DNA from 3 places in the Kluyvera georgiana genome. Region 3 is predicted to be linked to each of the others. Evidence: predicted binding sites of a transcription regulator. Region 3 holds the regulator's gene; each other region holds the start of a gene.

Region 1 (6,200 bases), 990 kb from region 3:
TCTTACGCCTGGTTTGATGTTCCATCTGTTCGGTAATCTGATTTCAAATGGATGAATATCTAATTATCTTGTTTGTTAAACTGTTCACACAGAATTTAACAAGGATGCATTATTCAACAATAGAACAATACTATGGTTTTGGTGTCAGCACAGACGATGAAATAACTCTACGGACATCTGGGGTGAAATTTCTATTTCTGATGCGAATTAATTTCGGAAAAATAAAATATGGAGTTCCCATCAAAAAAAGTTTGCAAAGTGCACGCTTGTATGCACTGCTTTTTATTACGTGATATGTTACCTTTCTCAACAATCGAAAGATAACATATCAGCTTGTGAATTGTTGATAGTGAGTTACTTCGCCTTGATTGTTACTAGTTCAGGAATACTGCCATTTGACAAATATTTCCAATATTTCAAAATCATATTTGCCTTATCCATCTGTGATGTAACATCTATAACAACATTACCGTTCAACCCCTTATTGCTAGGTTGCATATATTTTATTTTGTATGATTCTTTTTCGTAAATGATAGGATCAGGAGCAAATTTATTTGTAAGTATCACGCTTTTGTTAACGCCAAAGGCCTTGGTAAATAGATATGCATATTCATAGAAATTAACATTTTCATTTGTCATTATAGTAACTAATTTCCCATTCCATTCTGGATGTTTTTTTATGTTTTCGATGAAGGCTCGTTGGTACATTACTTCATTTATTTTTGCGTGTTGTGCACTAATGAATAAAAATGAAATATATATAAAAATGAATGCTATTGTTTTTTTATTTAGTGAGTTGTTCTTTAATATATATGCAAAAGTGAGTGCCAGTATAGGCGCACAGGCGAAAAGAACGCGTAATGAATTCGCGTGCATATTTATAAAGTCAGATATTGAAGGACCTTTCCCAACTGCAATATATGGGACTATTGTTGCTAGAGCCGCGATAACTAAACCTATGCTTGATATTTTATTGGTTTTGTTTGCTGTCATGATGAAATAAACAACTAGAGGTCCAAGGCATATCAGAATGCTCAATGAAAACTTCACCCATAAATAAAATTGCATTAAGCTATTTATAGAAATTTTATTGTAATCAGAATAGAGGCCTGTAGTTTCAAACATTGCTCTTAGTATGAAAAATGAAATAACAACCCATGCAGAAAATAAAATAATAGTTCTTATGTTTCTAAATCTATTTTCTATCGCGTAGAGCATGAAAATAGAAAGAATAAGAGGGGCCATTGATGCTTGTTGAAAGGTAATTGGAATTAATATTATCGAGAGTAACGGGTAACGATTAAATATAACCAGTCGTGCGCTTAATAGAGCAATGAAAATTGTGGCTGAATGCATCAAATAAATGGTAGAATAAAAAGTCGACCAAATCGGAAGAAGTAAATAAAAAATACCTACCAAAGTTGAATTTCTATCTGAAATGTTGTAGATTTTTTGAGAGATATTAGCCATTTCGATGGCAGAAAAATATAAAAATAAAAGTGTTAATATCTGCCCGGATAGTGGGTAAAATTTCTTTGAAAAAGCCAATGGATCATAAAAAAATGCCGTGAGATATAGTCCTGCCTCGTTAAACCACTCATGATAAACATCACGATGCCCCAGTGATATTGCATGGTCCAGTATTCCACCATCCCACATATCTGTTCTGGAAAAAAGTACTGAAAAATATAAGAGTGTGAATGCTATTAGCAATATTAATTTATTGTTGTTAACTATGTTTTTCATCATTTTCATTTATCCTAATTTAGATACGTCCATTTTTTATGAATAAAAAAAACAACAGGTGGTACAAATATCGCCACAAAAACAATACTAATGATCGGGTTGACGAATAAAAAACCAGAAATTGACGCGACAAGATAAGAGAGCGAAAACCCAATGCATGCTGTTATCGCATATCTAAATGTATTTTTTATTCTTATTTCCTGTGAAAAAGACCATAATGTGTTGATAAAGTAAGAAATAATTGTTGTCATGGTAAAAGCAACTGCATTAGCTAATGCAGGAGATATGAAATGATTAAAAATCAAAAAAAGAGCAATAACGAAATGTAGAGTTGTCGCTAGCATTCCTGTGAGGATAAATCGTCGAAATGACGATGAGTTGACTAACGTAATTATACTTTTATGCAAATTATACATTCTACTTTTCTTTCTTTTCGGCATAACTGAATACTGTTAAACCACCAATCTTATTTTTCTTAAAAAATAAAAGATCTAATGAGCAAAGCATTTTTAGGACCGTATTGACCAGCTTGCTATGTTTTTTTAATTGAGATTCTTTTTTTCCTGCATTTCGTGAGAAAAGACGTGTTGCAATAGCTAATGGTAGCACTGAGCTAAAATAATAGCATGATTTATCGATAGATAATCCTGTTAGTTTAACGACATTTTCCAACTGATGGCAGGTATATCTCCTTCGATGTTCGAGAAAGTCATCATGTGAACTCCACAACCATTCAAATGCAGGTACACTAATTAAAAACTTTGTGCCATAAGGCACTTTATCAACATATTCCTGAAGAAGAGCAATATCATCATCGACATGCTCAAGTACGTCCATTAAAAGAACTAAATCGACGTCCATTTTATCAATGCTACGTACAAAATGTATTGACTTTCCATTTTCTACTGCTAACTCTTCTTTCTCATAGCTGATGTCAACACACCAGGCTTCCTTAGCTGATGTTGTGTTAAGCAATAATTTAGAAAAATAACCAGAGCCTGCTCCAATATCCATTATTTTATCTGGTGAGTAATCGCCAATAAGACTTATGATTGCCTTGGCTTTTGATAGATAATACCAATGTGTGTTAACATCATTTCCGAGTATTTCTGTTTCTTTAAGGTCCATGTTTAATCCTTAATTTTTTTATAGATCTTGCGGGTTAAATAAATAGGTCTTCTTTTAGATTCCATATAGGTGCGACCAAGATATTCACCGATAATGCCTATACTCATTAATTGTAAACCACCGATAAAAAGAATTGCAATAATTAATGATGCATATCCAGGTACATCGGCGCCAAAGAATATTGTTTTCAAGAAAATAAAAAATGCATAAAACAGAGATAAAATTGAAAATCCAAATCCGATATAAGTCCATATTTTTAAAGGTACCAAACTAAAGCTGGTTATACCTTCGAGTGCAAGTGCCCATAAGCGAAATCCATTGAATGTAGTTGTTCCTGCAAGTCTTTCCGGGCGACTGTACTCAACACTTGTAGTTCTAAATCCTAGCCAAGAAAAAAGCCCTTTCATGAATCTATGTGTTTCGGGTAATTGTTTTAATGCTTCGACAACACAACGATCCATTAATCTAAAGTCACCTACATTCTCAGGGATTTGAGTCTTCGACATCTTATTTATAATTTTATAGAACCACCCCGCAGTTTTCCGTTTCATTATAGTATCCGATGAGCGATCAACTCGTACTCCCAGTACGACTTCATAGCCTTTTTCCCACTCATCTAGCATTTTGAAAATTACTTCTGGAGGGTCCTGGAAATCAACGTCAATTGGAATTACAACATCACCCGTCGCTGAGAATATTCCTGCAGTTAACGCTGCTTCTTTTCCAAAATTTCGAGTTAGCTCAATAATTACAATTCGATTTTCTTTTTCTTGCAAAGAAATTAGGTTGCGTAAAGTTCCATCAACGCTACCATCATCAATGAAAATAAATTCAATTTCGTTTTTTTGCCCCTTAGGAAATAGGGAGTTGACATAATTAACAAATAACTCAATCGATTCTTCTTCATTGAATACAGGGACGACAAGCGAAATCTTTACACGTGATTCAACACTATAATTATCAACTCTCTGACAAGTGTGCATAATCGCAATCTTCAATCTTGATTTTATAAAATTTCATGGATTAATATACTAGCACGTCATTAATGTTCTGTATAGATTGTCGTAGTCACTCGATAGATAGGAAAATAGTGATGTGTCTTCTATTAATGCATTGCGATTGTTGAAGCTAATTTTGGACGATCTGGCATTATGGATTGCTTATTTTACGAGCATTGAACGAGTGAGCATAGTGATGATGAGGTAAGTTACTGTACTTGTTAGAGATTCCAGGAGCTTCTAAGTCGTGGGTCACAGGTTCGAATCCTGTAGGGCGTACCATTTTCCTGTTTTCTCCTCTCTCAGTGCTCTCAGTAAGAGTGCGAATCTGCTCACATATCGATCGTTACCCGTTTGGCTCAAAAGAAAAAAGCTCATTATACTGTATGAAATTACAGTGTGTTGGCGGAGGCGGTATGGAATACGAAGTTAAGCAGATTGCAGCGCGTAAAATTGCCGGTTTTCATATGGTTGGGCCGTGGGAGCAGACGGTTAAGCAGGGTTTTGAGCAGTTGATGATGTGGGTTGATGGCCAGCAGATTCCCGCTCGGGAGTGGCTGGCCGTTTACTACGATAATCCGGATGAAGTCCCGGCGGAGAAGCTGCGCTGTGACACCGTGGTATCCGTCGATGACGACTTTGTTATTCCGCCGAACAGCGAAGGCGTCATAATGGCGGAAGTCGCTGGGGGTCTGTATGCCGTCGCCCGTGCGCGGGTTATCGATCACGATTTCTCCACGCCATGGTATCAGTTCTTTGATAGCGTCCTGAAAGATGAAACCCACCGCCTGGCTGCGAAACCATGCTTTGAAATCTACCGTAATAACGGTGCGGAAGACGGTTACTGGGATATTGAAATGTTTGTGGCCCTTGAGCCAAAGGGGTAATGCAAAAACGCCGTGCCGCGTGCTGCTGACTGGCGACACGCCGGCCCGGCGGTTAATGCTCTCGTCGCCGATCGACGATAATCACCAGCCCAATTCCGGAGAGGGTGATGACGATAGCCAACAGCATCCTCAGGCCCAACGGTTCGCCCATAAAAATCAATCCACCCAGCGCGGCAAGGTAGGGAACGCTCAGTTGAAGCGTGCTGGCGGTGGTTGGGCTAAGCCGTGGCAGCAGGGAGTACCAAAGCAGATACGCGCCGCCGGACATCAGCGCCCCGGAGGTGACTGCCAGCACCAGGCCAACGGTATCGACGCGGATGTGCATACCGCTGAGCACAAACACGACCAGCGCTATCGGCACCGCCAGCGCAAAGTTGCCCGCCGTGGCCGCTGCCGCGTTTTTCACCTTTTTGCCGGTAATACAGTAGGCGGCCCAGGCCGCGCCGGAGGCCATCATCAGCAGCGCTGCGCCGCCGGAAGGATGTCCCGCTCCCGGTAATAACAGCAACGCCAGCCCGGTCACCGCGGCCAGCATACCGACGCTTTTTAGCCACGTCAGGCGCTCGCCGCGTATCAGCCCCCAGCCGGTCATCACGCATTGAACCGTTCCGAACAGCAGCAGCGCGCCGGCTGCGGTGGTTAAAGACAGGTAGGCAAGGGAAAAGGCAAAGACGTAAATGGCCAGCAGCGCCGCGTTCAGCACATTGAATTCCGGCCTCGTTTTGATGGCGGGTAGCCTCAGGAGTATCAGCAGCGCCACCGCACCGCTTAACAAGCGAATGCTACTAAAAGAGACGGCATCCATATGCATCCCCTTCAGCGCCAGCCGACAGAGCAGCGAGTTGGCGGCGAACGCAGCCATAGTCAGCAGGATTTTAAGCAGCACGAAAGATTCCTCGAAACGCGGTCAGCGGATTATGCCGCAAGCCGTGACATGCCGGGTCATCGTTTTGTGCTCCGCCGATAAGGCGAGCATCTCCCCGTGGCATTGACTTCCCACTGGCGGCGCATGCGCTGAAAGTCCAGGGCCGTGATGAGCGCTAACCCATTGTAATAATAAGGTTATAACATCAGAAGCGCGTGCTTTCAGGGGCTTTTGGCGACGGTATTCCCGCGACTGATAGCCTTGCGACAAGCCGCGCTAAGTGTTAAAAGGTGCCCCTTCCTATAAAAGCTACAGGGGTTAGACGTGAAAAACGCGTCCTCAGCATCCAGCCAGAATCAACCGGATGCTTCGTCGGAGCAGGGGCCGACGCTTCACCGCGGGTTACAAAACCGTCATATTCAACTCATCGCGCTCGGGGGGGCCATTGGCACCGGTCTGTTTCTTGGCATCGGCCCGGCTATCCAAATGGCTGGCCCTGCGGTGGTGCTGGGTTATGCCATTGCCGGGATCATTGCATTTCTGATCATGCGCCAGCTTGGCGAGATGGTGGTGGAA
Region 2 (6,200 bases), 1.2 Mb from region 3:
CTTTACGCTGGACAATGTCGCAGGTCAACGCTCTTTTCGAAAAACCGCTGCTGGAACTGCTGTTTGAAGCGCAGCAGGTCCACCGCCAACATTTTGACCCTCAGCAGGTACAGGTGAGTACGCTGCTGTCGATTAAAACCGGCGCCTGTCCGGAAGACTGTAAGTACTGCCCGCAGAGTTCACGCTACAAAACCGGGCTGGAGAGCGAGCGCCTGATGGAAGTGGAACAGGTGCTGGAGTCGGCGCGCAAAGCCAAGCTGGCGGGCTCCACCCGTTTCTGTATGGGCGCGGCGTGGAAAAACCCGCACGAGCGCGATATGCCGTATCTCGAGCAGATGGTGCAGGGCGTCAAAGAGATGGGGCTTGAAGCCTGCATGACGCTCGGGACGCTCTCCGACAGCCAGGCGGCGCGTCTGGCCTCGGCGGGGCTGGACTACTATAACCACAACCTCGATACCTCGCCGGAGTTCTACGGCAACATCATTACCACCCGTAGCTATCAGGAACGTCTCGATACCCTGGATAAAGTGCGCGAAGCCGGGATTAAAGTGTGTTCCGGCGGGATCGTCGGGCTCGGTGAAACGGTCACCGACCGCGCCGGTCTGCTGCTCCAGTTGGCCAACCTGCCGACGCCGCCGGAAAGCGTGCCGATCAACATGTTGGTGAAGGTGAAAGGTACACCGTTGGCCGATAACGAAGACGTTGATGCCTTTGATTTTATTCGTACTATTGCCGTGGCGCGCATCATGATGCCGACCTCGCACGTGCGTCTGTCCGCGGGGCGCGAGCAGATGAACGAGCAAACGCAGGCCATGTGCTTTATGGCGGGCGCTAACTCTATCTTCTACGGCTGCAAGCTGCTGACGACGCCAAACCCGGAAGAAGATAAAGACTTACAGCTGTTCCGCAAGCTGGGGCTGAACCCGCAGCAAACCACGGTCACCGCCGGAGACAACGAGCAGCAGCAGCGTCTCGAGCAGGCGCTGATGACGCCGGATACAGACGATTATTACAACGCGGCGGCGGTATGAGCTGGCAGCAGCGAATCGACCGTGCCGTCGCCGAACGCCGTGAAACGCAGGCCTTTCGTCAGCGCCAGCCGCTGGCGCAGGGGACAGGGCGCTGGCTGACGTGCGAAGGACGCCGTTACCGCAATTTTTCCAGCAACGATTATCTGGGCCTTAGCCAGCACCCGCAGGTGATTCGCGCCTGGCAGGACGGGGCACAACGTTACGGCGTTGGCAGCGGCGGCTCCGCGCATGTCACCGGTTACCACCAGGCGCATCTGCGCCTGGAAGCACAGCTGGCGGACTGGCTCGGCTATGACCGCGCGCTGCTGTTTATCTCCGGTTTTGCCGCCAACCAGGCGGTGATTGCCGCACTGGCCGGACGCGAGGATCGTATCGTCGCCGACCGCCTGAGCCACGCTTCGCTGCTGGAGGCCGCAACCCTGAGTCCCGCGCAGCTGCGGCGTTTCCAGCATAACGACGGCCAACATCTTGCCCGGCTGCTGGCTACCCCCGTCGAGGGGCAACAGCTGGTGGTGACGGAAGGGGTGTTCAGTATGGACGGCGACAGCGCGCCGCTGGCCGAGGTTGCCGCCGCGGCGCGCGCCGCCGATGCGTGGCTGATGGTCGACGATGCGCACGGTATTGGCGTAGTCGGTGAAAATGGACGCGGCAGTTGCTCTCAGCAGGGCGTTAAGCCGGAGCTACTGGTGGTGACTTTCGGCAAAGCCTTTGGCCTCAGCGGCGCGGCGGTGCTTTGCAGCCAGGCGGTCGCCGACTATTTCATCCAGTTCGCCCGCCACCTGATTTACAGCACCGCGATGCCGCCTGCCCAGGCGCAAGCGTTACAGGCGGCGCTGGCGGTCATTCAGAGCGATGACGGCCAACAGCGGCGTGACATTCTGGCCCAGCATATTGCGGCGTTTCGCCATGGTGCTCAAGGGCTGGCCTACGAGCTGAGCGGCTCACAGAGCGCCATTCAGCCGCTGATCGTCGGTGATAACGCAGACACGCTGCGGTTAGCCGAACGCTTGCGTGCGCAGGACTGCTGGGTGACGGCTATTCGTCCACCGACGGTGCCTGCGGGCACCGCGCGTTTGCGCCTGACGCTCACTGCCGCGCATGACGCGCAGGACATTGCTCATCTGCTGGAGGTTTTGCATGGCGAGCGTGGATAAACAGGCGGTCGCCGCGGCGTTTGGCCGCGCGGCGTCTTCTTATCAGCAACACGACGAGTTACAGCGTCTTAGCGCCGCGCAGCTGCTGTCCCAGCTGCCGGCGCGGGCGTTTCCCCGCGTACTCGACGCCGGCTGTGGGCCGGGGAGCTACAGCCGCTACTGGCGCGAGCAGGGCAGCCACGTTACCGCACTGGATCTCTCGGCGGAGATGCTGCAGCAGGCGCGTTTACAGCAGGCGGCGGATGCGTACCTGCTGGCGGATATTGAAGATATTCCGCTGCCCGCCGGCGGCTTCGATTTAGCGTGGAGCAATCTGGCTATTCAGTGGTGCAGCGACCTGCGTGCGGCGCTGGCTGGGCTTTATCGCCAGCTCGCCCCCGGCGGCACGCTGGCATTTACCACGCTGACGGCCGGTTCGCTGCCAGAGTTGAATCAGGCGTGGCAGGCACTCGACAGCCTCCCGCACGCCAATCGCTTCCTGCCTGAAGCGACGCTGCGCGAGGCGCTGGCGGCCTATTCTGGCTATAGCAAGGCCACCTCCATCACCCTTTCTTTCCCCGATGCGCTGAGCGCGATGCGCTCGTTAAAGGGGATTGGCGCAACGCACCTTCATCAAGGGCGCAGCCGCCAGCCGCTCACCCGCGGCAGGCTCCAGCAGCTCCAGCTGGCGTGGCCGAAGCTGGGGGGCGCTTGTCCGCTGACCTACCATCTTTTCACAGGAATCATCACACGTGACTGAACGTTTTTATGTAACCGGAACCGATACGGAAGTCGGGAAAACCGTTGCCAGCACTGCACTATTGCAGGCCGCACGCCTGCTGGGGCGTTGCGCCGTGGGCTATAAGCCAGTGGCGTCGGGCAGCGAAATGACCGACGAGGGGTTGCGCAACAGCGATGCGCTGGCGCTCCAGCGTAACAGCGTACTACCGCTGCGCTATGAAGAGGTGAACCCCTATACCTTTGCGGAACCCACGTCACCGCATATCGTGAGCGCCGATGAACAGCGGCCTATTGAGGCCAGCGTGCTATCGGCGGGGTTGCGTGCCTTAGAGGCGCAGGCCGATTGGGTGCTGGTGGAAGGCGCTGGCGGCTGGTTCACGCCGCTCTCGCCCACGCTGACGCTCGCCGACTGGGTTCGTGACGAGCAGTTGCCGGTTATTCTGGTCGTTGGCGTAAAGCTAGGTTGTATCAACCACGCCGTGCTAACCGCTCAGGCAGTACAGCAGGCCGGTCTGCGATTGGCTGGCTGGATTGCTAATGATGTCGTTCCGCCGGGACGTCGCCACGCTGAGTATCTCAGCACCCTCCAGAGAATGCTGCCAGCCCCGATGCTGGGTGAAATTCCATGGCTTGGCGAGTCGGTTGACGATCGGCCCCTTGGCGGCTATCTCGATTTGAGCGCGTTATAGACCGCTTTTTTATTCTGTTTTTTCTCTCGCGGGCTATCTTCATTCGTAAGCAATAACCCGCAGAAAACGTAAGGAAAAAGCACACTGTTATGGATAAAACGCGTGTGCTTTTTCGCTGATGCATATCAAAATTGGCGAGAAAATATTTTTTTGATTTCACGTTGACAGGAAGTTGCGCAAACCGCCGGGTGGCGAGGGATAGGGGCTAGCGGCAGTTATCCACTATTCCTGTGGATAACCCTGTGTATTAGAGTTAGAAAACTAGCGGTAAACGAGAGAACATGCGGCCTGCGCCTGAATTGATGCGAAAGGCGGCTTTTCTATCTTTTTATTAATAATCAATAAGATACATAAAAGCAATGGCGTAATAAAAAGTGCTGCGGATTGCCATAAAACTTTCATGACCGATATTGACAAATGTTAAAAGAGAAAAAGTTCTGGGGATAACCCGGTTCGAGTGGTGTTTTATGTTGTCAGAGGATAAATTTTCGCCTGTGACGCATGCCGCAACCTGTTTTGCTCAAAATACGATAATGGATTACTGTTTTTATATCCAGTGTTTTTTATTGGCAATTTGGCAGGCGGCGAGTAGAATTAATCTCCAGCCCGACCCATCCGTTATCAGGTAGCGTTGCCCATGAGTAAACCCTTTAAATTGCATTCCGCGTTCAGTCCTTCCGGCGACCAGCCGCTGGCCATCTCACGCCTGAAAGAAGGGCTGGAGGATGGCCTGGCGCACCAGACGCTGCTGGGCGTAACCGGGTCGGGAAAAACCTTTACCGTGGCCAACGTCATTGCCGATCTGCAGCGTCCGACGATGGTGCTGGCGCCGAACAAAACGCTGGCCGCCCAGCTCTATGGCGAAATGAAGGCATTCTTTCCGGAAAACGCGGTGGAGTATTTTGTCTCCTACTACGATTACTACCAGCCAGAAGCCTATGTTCCCAGCTCAGACACGTTTATCGAAAAAGACGCCTCGGTGAACGAACACATTGAGCAGATGCGTCTGTCCGCCACCAAAGCGCTGCTCGAACGCCGCGATGTGGTGGTGGTGGCTTCGGTGTCGGCGATTTACGGCCTGGGCGATCCCGATCTCTATTTGAAAATGATGCTACACCTGACGGTCGGCATGATTATCGACCAGCGTTCGATCCTGCGTCGTCTGGCTGAGCTGCAGTACACCCGCAACGATCAGGCGTTCCAGCGCGCGACCTTCCGCGTACGCGGCGAGGTGATTGATATCTTCCCGGCAGAGTCTGACGATCTGGCGCTGCGCGTTGAGCTGTTTGATGAAGAGGTCGAGCGCCTCTCGCTGTTCGATCCGCTAACCGGGCACGTCGAGTCAACCATTCAGCGCTTCACCATCTACCCGAAATCGCACTACGTCACGCCGCGTGAGCGCATTGTCCAGGCGATGGAAGATATCAAGGTTGAGCTGGCAGAGCGCCGCAAGGTGCTGCTCGACAACAACAAGCTGCTCGAAGAGCAGCGTCTGAGCCAGCGTACCCAGTTCGATCTTGAAATGATGAACGAGCTTGGCTACTGCTCGGGCATTGAAAACTACTCGCGCTTCCTTTCCGGGCGCGGGCCGGGTGAACCGCCGCCGACCTTATTTGATTATCTGCCGGCTGACGGTCTGCTGGTGATCGATGAATCGCACGTTACCATTCCGCAAATTGGCGGCATGTACCGCGGCGACCGGGCGCGCAAAGAGACGCTGGTTGAGTACGGCTTCCGTCTGCCGTCGGCGCTCGACAACCGCCCGCTGAAGTTCGAAGAATTTGAAGCGCTGGCGCCGCAAACCATCTATGTTTCAGCAACGCCGGGTAACTACGAGCTGGAGAAATCCGGCGGCGAAGTTATCGACCAGGTCGTGCGTCCAACCGGGCTGCTTGACCCGTTGATTGAGGTACGCCCGGTGGCGACTCAGGTGGATGACCTGCTGTCAGAAATTCGCAAGCGCTCGGTTATCAACGAACGCGTGCTGGTGACGACCCTGACCAAACGCATGGCGGAAGACCTGACGGAATATCTCGAAGAACACGGTGAACGCGTACGTTACCTGCACTCCGATATCGACACCGTCGAACGTATGGAGATCATTCGTGATTTACGTCTGGGCGAGTTTGACGTGCTGGTGGGGATCAACCTGCTGCGTGAAGGCCTGGATATGCCGGAAGTCTCGCTGGTGGCCATTCTCGATGCCGACAAAGAGGGCTTCCTGCGTTCGGAACGCTCGCTGATTCAGACCATTGGCCGCGCCGCGCGTAACATCAACGGTAAAGCCATTCTCTACGGCGACAAGATTACCCCATCGATGGCGAAGGCCATTGGCGAAACGGAACGCCGCCGCGAGAAGCAGGAACGCTACAACGAAGAGCACGGCATCGTGCCGCAGGGGCTGGTCAAAGACGTTGTCGATATTCTGGCAATGGGTGAAGGGCTGGCGAAGACGAAAGCGAAGGGTCGCGGCAAGTCTCGTTCTGCGTCGCCAATCGTTGAGCCGGATGTGCAGGCGCTGACGCCGAAGGCGCTCCAGCAGCAGATTCAAACGCTGGAGGCTCAGATGCTGAAACACGCGCAGAACCTCGAGTTTGAAGAAGCCG
Region 3 (6,200 bases):
GGGCGGAGAGCTGATTGGCAAGATCGCCCGCCGCAGCAGACACCTGTCGGGATGCCGCGCTGTTCGGATTGGCGAGATCGGCAAGATTAATGGTGCTCAGCACTCGTCTATAGCGCTGGACATCATCGCTGATGTCGTCGATTTTGTTGCGCAGATCGTCCTTATCGGAGATCTGCGCGCCAATTGACGGCACAATCAGCGTGATATCGTCGTCCGGTTTTGCCTTTGCCAGCAGCGCCGGGTTAATTAACACGCCGCTGCCGTAGTTCGCCGAAGCCACGCCCGTGCCGCCCATCGCGTCGTTACGTGCTTCCGACCAACCATTTGCAGCCCCTGCCTGTCCCGCCACAAAAAAGGAGACAGCCACCCCCATCAGCGAAAATTTGTCTTTTTTATTCACAGTTTGCTCGTCTTATTGTCTGTAATGAAACAACCCTCCACCCGTTATCGCCTGGATGGAGACGAACCGTTGCTGTGAATAGGGAGGGAAAAAGCGTCTTGTTCCCCTAACTGAAATTTTCTTCGGTTATCGTTATTTTTAATAAGCACTCTAATCTTTATAGAAGAAGAGACTAATTTCGCCCAGGTTTTCCATCGTGCGGGCCAAAAAACTGCGGCGGATGGTCAACCCAGCGATCGTCGCGCGTAACGGCGTACGACGCATTCAGCGGATAGTAAATCCGGTTATGTTTCTTATTAGCCTCCCCCACCACCAGCAGACGAACCTCTTCTGACGTGTTGTTGATAAAGGTATGGCAGACGCCCGTTCCGGCCGGAAAGCCTACGCTATCGCCCGGTTCCAGCTTCCATAAATAGCCGTTGATCCACGCCTGTGGGTAGCCTTCCAGCACGTAGATAAACTCCTCTTCGTCGCTTTCAGCGTGCGGGTAGGACGTGCGGCGGCCTGGCGGCAAGCGTTCGTGGTGAATACCAAGATGTCTCAGCCCCAGCGCGCGGGCTAGCGGCGCGCCGATAGAGAAGCGTTCATCGCTGTCGGGATAGGTTGAGTCATCGGGTCCTTCAACGTCGTGCCAATGGCGAATACAGTCGGGTCTTTTCATCATTTTTCATCCTGAGTGTGAAGTACACCTGCTATAACACAGCTATAGCACACCTGTGGAAACTCGGCGTTTCCGGCATAACATGGTAAAGTAGAGGCTCATTTCCCCGTGACCTGAGGACGCCAATGGATAAGACCACCACGCAAGAACTGTTAGCGCAAGCTGAAAAGCTGTGCGCGCAACGCGGCGTGCGCCTGACTCCGCAACGTCTGGAAGTGTTGCGCCTGATGAGTCTGCAGGAAGGGGCCATTAGCGCCTATGACCTGCTGGATCTACTGCGCGAGAAAGAGCCGCAGGCCAAGCCGCCAACCGTCTACCGCGCACTAGAGTTTCTGCTCGAGCAGGGCTTTGTGCACAAGGTCGAGTCTGCCAACAGCTACGTACTGTGCCACCTTTTCGATCAGCCGACTCATACCTCCGCGATGTTCATCTGCGATCGCTGCGGCGTGGTGAAAGAAGAGTGTGCGGAAGGGGTAGAGGACATCATGCATACGCTGGCCGCGAAGATGGGCTTTGCGCTGCGCCACAACGTCATTGAAGCGCACGGGCTGTGTTCCGCCTGCGTGGAAGTTGAAGCCTGTCGCGCGCATGAGCACTGCCATCACGACCATACGATTCATACTAAAAAGAAATCCCGCTAACGCGGGATTAATGGGGAGCGTACCTCCCTGTACGCATGGGCAGGAGGAGTGCGTTACCAGCGGTGGTTGTGCCGTTTATCCCAGCTATCCACCTCTTTTTCCGCCTGATCTTTTGCGTATCCATAACGTTCCTGGATTTTACCGACCAGCTGATCGCGTTTACCTTCGATCACCGTGATGTCATCATCGGTCAGTTTGCCCCATTGCTCTTTCACTTTACCTTTAAGCTGCTTCCAGTTACCGCCGACTTCGTCTTTATTCATCATTGAATCCTCGATCGTCAGTGAATGAATAGCGAGAGAGTGTGAACTCTTTTTCGCTAAGCGTGAGGTTAATTGTAGTCAGTCATTCTGAGCATGATTCACTATTCGGAATCTTTAACCATCACATCAGGAAAACCAGCTGTTATTTCGCCAGTGGCGTCGCCAGATATATGCCAACGACAGGCCGCGCAGCGCGAGGAAAACGGCCAGCGCCAGCCACAGCCCATGGTTGCCGAGTACCGGCAGTGCCAGCAGCGTCAGCGCAAAACCGGCGGCGGCAACCGCCATGCTGTTGCGCATCTCGGCGCCTCGCGTGGCGCCGATAAACATGCCGTCCAGCAGATAACACCAGACGCCAATCACCGGCAGCACCACCTGCCACAGCACGTAACGATCGGCCAGTTGCTGCAGTTCGGGCAGCGAGGTAAGTAACGCGACGATATTTTCGCCAAACACGGCGTATACCAGCGCAAAAGCCAGCGCCACGACACCCGCCTGACGGCACGCGGCGCGCCAGACCTCAAGCAGTTTACTGCCATCGCGCGCGCCATACGCCTGGCCGGAGTGCGCCTCTACCGCATAAGCGAAGCCGTCCAGCGCATAAGCGGTGAAAGTGAGCATCGTCATCAGAACCGCGTTCACCGCCACCACTTCACCACCGAGCCGCGCGCCAAAGACGGTGACCGCGCCGAAGCACAGCTGTAACAGCAGGGAACGCAGCATAATGTCGCGGTTGAGCGCCAGCAGGCGGCGGATGTTGCCGCGCCAGGCGGTTTTCAGCATCGCCCAGGAGATGCCGCGCATCGCCATCACCTTGCGCACCATCCCCAACCCGACCAGCAGGGTCGCATATTCGGCAATCGCCGTGGCGAGCGCCGCACCCTGCACGTTCATGTGCAGACCCATCACCAACCACAGGTCGAGCACAATGTTCAGCACATTCCCCACCACCAGCAGCACTACCGGTGCGCGGGCGTACTGCACGCCGAGCAGCCAGCCCAGCAGGACCAGGTTTGCCAGGGAAGCAGGCGCGCTGAGCCAGCGAATGGCGAGGAAGCGGCGCGCCTGTTCTAACACCTCACCGCTGCCGCCGACGATAGACAGCGCCAGATTAATCAGCGGGGTTTTAAACACAATGATCAGCAGCCCGGCGCCCAGCGCCAGCATCAACGGTTGCACCAGCGCGCGGGCCAGCGCCTGCGGGTTCTTCGCGCCAAAGGCCTGCGCCGTCAGGCCGGTTGTGCTCATGCGTAAAAACAGCAGCAGCATAAACAGGAAGCTGGTCGCCGTCGCCCCGATGGCGACGCCGCCCAGATAGACGGGGCTGTCCAGGTGACCGATCACGGCGGTATCGACCAGACCCAGAAGAGGTACGGTAATGTTGGAGAAGATCATCGGTAGCGCAAGGCGCCACAGCGCTTTATCAGCGGAAGTGAGTAGCGACATGGGTATCAACCAGAACGAAAAAAGGCTGCGATAGCGGATGTATCGCAGCCATTAGAGAGGGAGCGTTTTTACAGCCATTCGCCGTTGCGGATAACGCCAACGGCCAGCCCTTCAATGGAGAAATTCTGCTGACGCAGATCGACCACGATCGGCTTAAATTCGCTATTTTCCGGCAGCAGTTCGACGACGTTACCCTGTTTTTTCAGGCGTTTTACCGTCACTTCTTCGTCGATACGTGCGACCACGACCTGGCCGTTGCGTACGTCCTGAGTCTTATGCACCGCGAGCAGATCGCCGTCCATAATACCAATATCTTTCATCGACATGCCGCTAACGCGCAGCAGGAAGTCGGCGCTCGGTTTGAACAGCGACGGATCAACCTGGTAATGGCCTTCGATATGCTGCTGGGCCAGCAGCGGTTCGCCCGCCGCGACGCGACCTACCAGCGGCAGACCTTCTTCTTCTTCCACTAGCAGGCGGATACCGCGAGAAGCGCCGGAGACAATCTCAATGACACCTTTACGCGCCAGCGCTTTCAGGTGCTCTTCAGCCGCGTTTGGGGAACGGAACCCCAAGCGCTGAGCAATTTCCGCACGCGTCGGCGGCATGCCCGTCTGGCTGATGTGATCCCGGATGAGATCAAACACCTCTTGCTGCCTGGTCGTTAACGCTTTCATTCCGCCCCCTGGGTGTATATACAGTTATGCTGTGAGTATATACAGCTAGTGTTTATTTTGAAACCATAAAACGCACGAAATCAGGCAGTTTTCACAGCTTTAGTGGAAATGCGCCCACAGCAGCGTGCCCCAGGTGATGAGCGCGACGAAAATCGCCAGCAGCACCGCCGCCGACCCCATGTCTTTTGCCCGCCCGGACAGCTCGTGGTATTCGGAGCCGATGCGGTCCACCACCGCTTCCAGTGCACTATTGAGAATTTCCACTATCATCACCAACAGGACGGAGCCGATGAGCAGCACGCGCGTGATGGCGTCGACATCCAGCCAGCAGGCGATAATAATCGCCAGCACCGACGCGACACCCTCCTGGCGGAATGCGGCTTCGTTAATCCACGCCGCGCGAAATCCTTTCCAGGAATAGCCTGCTGCTTTGATGATTCGGGTGAGCCCGGTGGTATTATTGGCCATCTCAAGAACCTTTTTTGTTATTACGTCAATGACAATGCGTGTTATGAAGCGGTAGAACAGAAATTCTGCTGACTTTCTGATATTCTTGCCGCGCATTTGCATGATTAACCAGAGGCTTTACATCGTTTATGTCCGGCTGGCCACGAATTTACTACAAATTACTGAATTTACCATTAAGCGTACTGGTAAAAAGCAAGTCTATTCCCGCAGAACCTGCACAGGAATTGGGGCTTGATACCTCGCGTCCTATTATGTACGTCCTGCCTTATAACTCTAAGGCCGACCTACTGACGCTGCGCGCCCAATGTCTGGCGCATGATTTACCCGATCCGCTTGAACCGCTGGAAATCGACGGCACCCTGCTGCCGCGCTACGTGTTTATCCACGGCGGCCCGCGCGTGTTCACCTACTACACGCCGAAAGAAGAGTCGATCAAGCTGTTCCACGACTACCTCGATCTGCACCGCAGCAATCCAGACCTGGATGTGCAAATGGTGCCGGTCTCCGTGATGTTCGGGCGTTCACCGGGCCGAGAGAAAGGCGAAGAGAATCCACCGCTGCGAATGCTCAACGGCTTCCAGAAATTCTTCGCCGTCTCCTGGCTGGGCCGCGATAGCTTCGTACGCTTCTCGCCGTCCGTTTCGCTGCGCCGCATGGCCGACGAACACGGCACCGACAAAATCATTGCGCAGAAGCTGGCGCGCGTCGCGCGTATGCACTTTGCACGTCAGCGTCTGGCGGCGGTTGGCCCGCGTCTGCCGGCACGTCATGACCTGTTCAAAAAGCTGCTGGCATCGAAAGCCATCGCGAAGGCGGTAGAAGACGAAGCGCGCAGTAAGAAAATCTCGCACGAGAAAGCGCAGCAGAACGCTATTGCGCTGATGGAAGAGATTGCGGCTAACTTCTCCTATGAGATGATTCGCCTGACCGACCGTATCCTCAGCTTTACCTGGAACCGTCTGTATCAGGGGATTAATGTCCATAACGCCGAGCGCGTACGCCAGCTGGCGCACGACGGCCATGAAATCGTCTACGTGCCCTGCCACCGTAGCCATATGGACTACCTGCTGCTCTCTTACGTGCTCTATCACCAGGGGCTGGTGCCGCCGCACATTGCCGCGGGTATCAACCTGAACTTCTGGCCTGCCGGCCCGATTTTCCGCCGTCTGGGCGCGTTCTTCATTCGCCGTACCTTCAAGGGCAACAAGCTTTACTCCACGGTGTTCCGCGAATACCTCGGCGAACTGTTTAGCCGCGGCTACTCCGTTGAATACTTCGTGGAAGGCGGGCGTTCCCGTACCGGTCGTCTGTTGGATCCGAAAACCGGCACCCTGTCGATGACCATTCAGGCGATGCTGCGCGGCGGTACTCGCCCGATTACGTTAGTGCCGATTTACATCGGCTACGAGCACGTGATGGAAGTGGGTACCTACGCCAAAGAGCTGCGCGGCGCAACGAAAGAGAAAGAGAGCCTGCCGCAGATGCTGCGCGGGCTGAGCAAGCTGCGTAATCTCGGCCAGGGCTACGTCAACTTCGGCGAACCGATGCCGTTAATGAACTACCTGAATCACCACGTGCCGGAGTGGCGCGAGTCGATCGACCCGATCGAAGCCGTACGCCCGGCGTGGCTGACGCCGACCGTCA

What was found. The regulator LexA, encoded in region 3, represses DNA repair genes until DNA is damaged. The targets are predictions, from matches to a motif close to TNCTGTATGTACATACAGNA.
Region 1: a site for LexA is predicted at 4,253-4,272, ahead of sbmC (DNA gyrase inhibitor SbmC). Genes of this name have one in related genera too.
Region 2: a site for LexA is predicted at 4,134-4,153, ahead of uvrB (excinuclease ABC subunit UvrB). Genes of this name have one in related genera too.

What each region holds. Positions count from the first base shown of each region.
Region 1 covers NZ_CP158865.1:3,620,530-3,626,729, reverse strand. The annotation lists gene ABTW00_RS17280 (hypothetical protein) at 355-1,749, opposite strand; gene ABTW00_RS17275 (GtrA family protein) at 1,761-2,090, opposite strand; gene ABTW00_RS17270 (class I SAM-dependent methyltransferase) at 2,164-2,874, opposite strand; gene ABTW00_RS17265 (glycosyltransferase family 2 protein) at 2,877-3,857, opposite strand; gene sbmC (DNA gyrase inhibitor SbmC) at 4,289-4,759, shown strand; gene ABTW00_RS17255 (DMT family transporter) at 4,812-5,645, opposite strand; gene pheP (phenylalanine transporter) at 5,949-6,200, shown strand, end outside.
Region 2 covers NZ_CP158865.1:3,417,721-3,423,920, reverse strand. The annotation lists gene bioB (biotin synthase BioB) at 1-1,031, shown strand, start outside; gene bioF (8-amino-7-oxononanoate synthase) at 1,028-2,185, shown strand; gene bioC (malonyl-ACP O-methyltransferase BioC) at 2,169-2,924, shown strand; gene bioD (dethiobiotin synthase) at 2,917-3,594, shown strand; gene uvrB (excinuclease ABC subunit UvrB) at 4,232-6,200, shown strand, end outside.
Region 3 covers NZ_CP158865.1:4,607,479-4,613,678, forward strand. The annotation lists gene ABTW00_RS21815 (conjugal transfer protein TraF) at 1-400, opposite strand, end outside; gene ABTW00_RS21820 (cupin domain-containing protein) at 573-1,061, opposite strand; gene zur (zinc uptake transcriptional repressor Zur) at 1,187-1,702, shown strand; gene ABTW00_RS21830 (CsbD family protein) at 1,756-1,965, opposite strand; gene dinF (MATE family efflux transporter DinF) at 2,092-3,411, opposite strand; gene lexA (transcriptional repressor LexA) at 3,480-4,088, opposite strand; gene ABTW00_RS21845 (diacylglycerol kinase) at 4,188-4,556, opposite strand; gene plsB (glycerol-3-phosphate 1-O-acyltransferase PlsB) at 4,685-6,200, shown strand, end outside.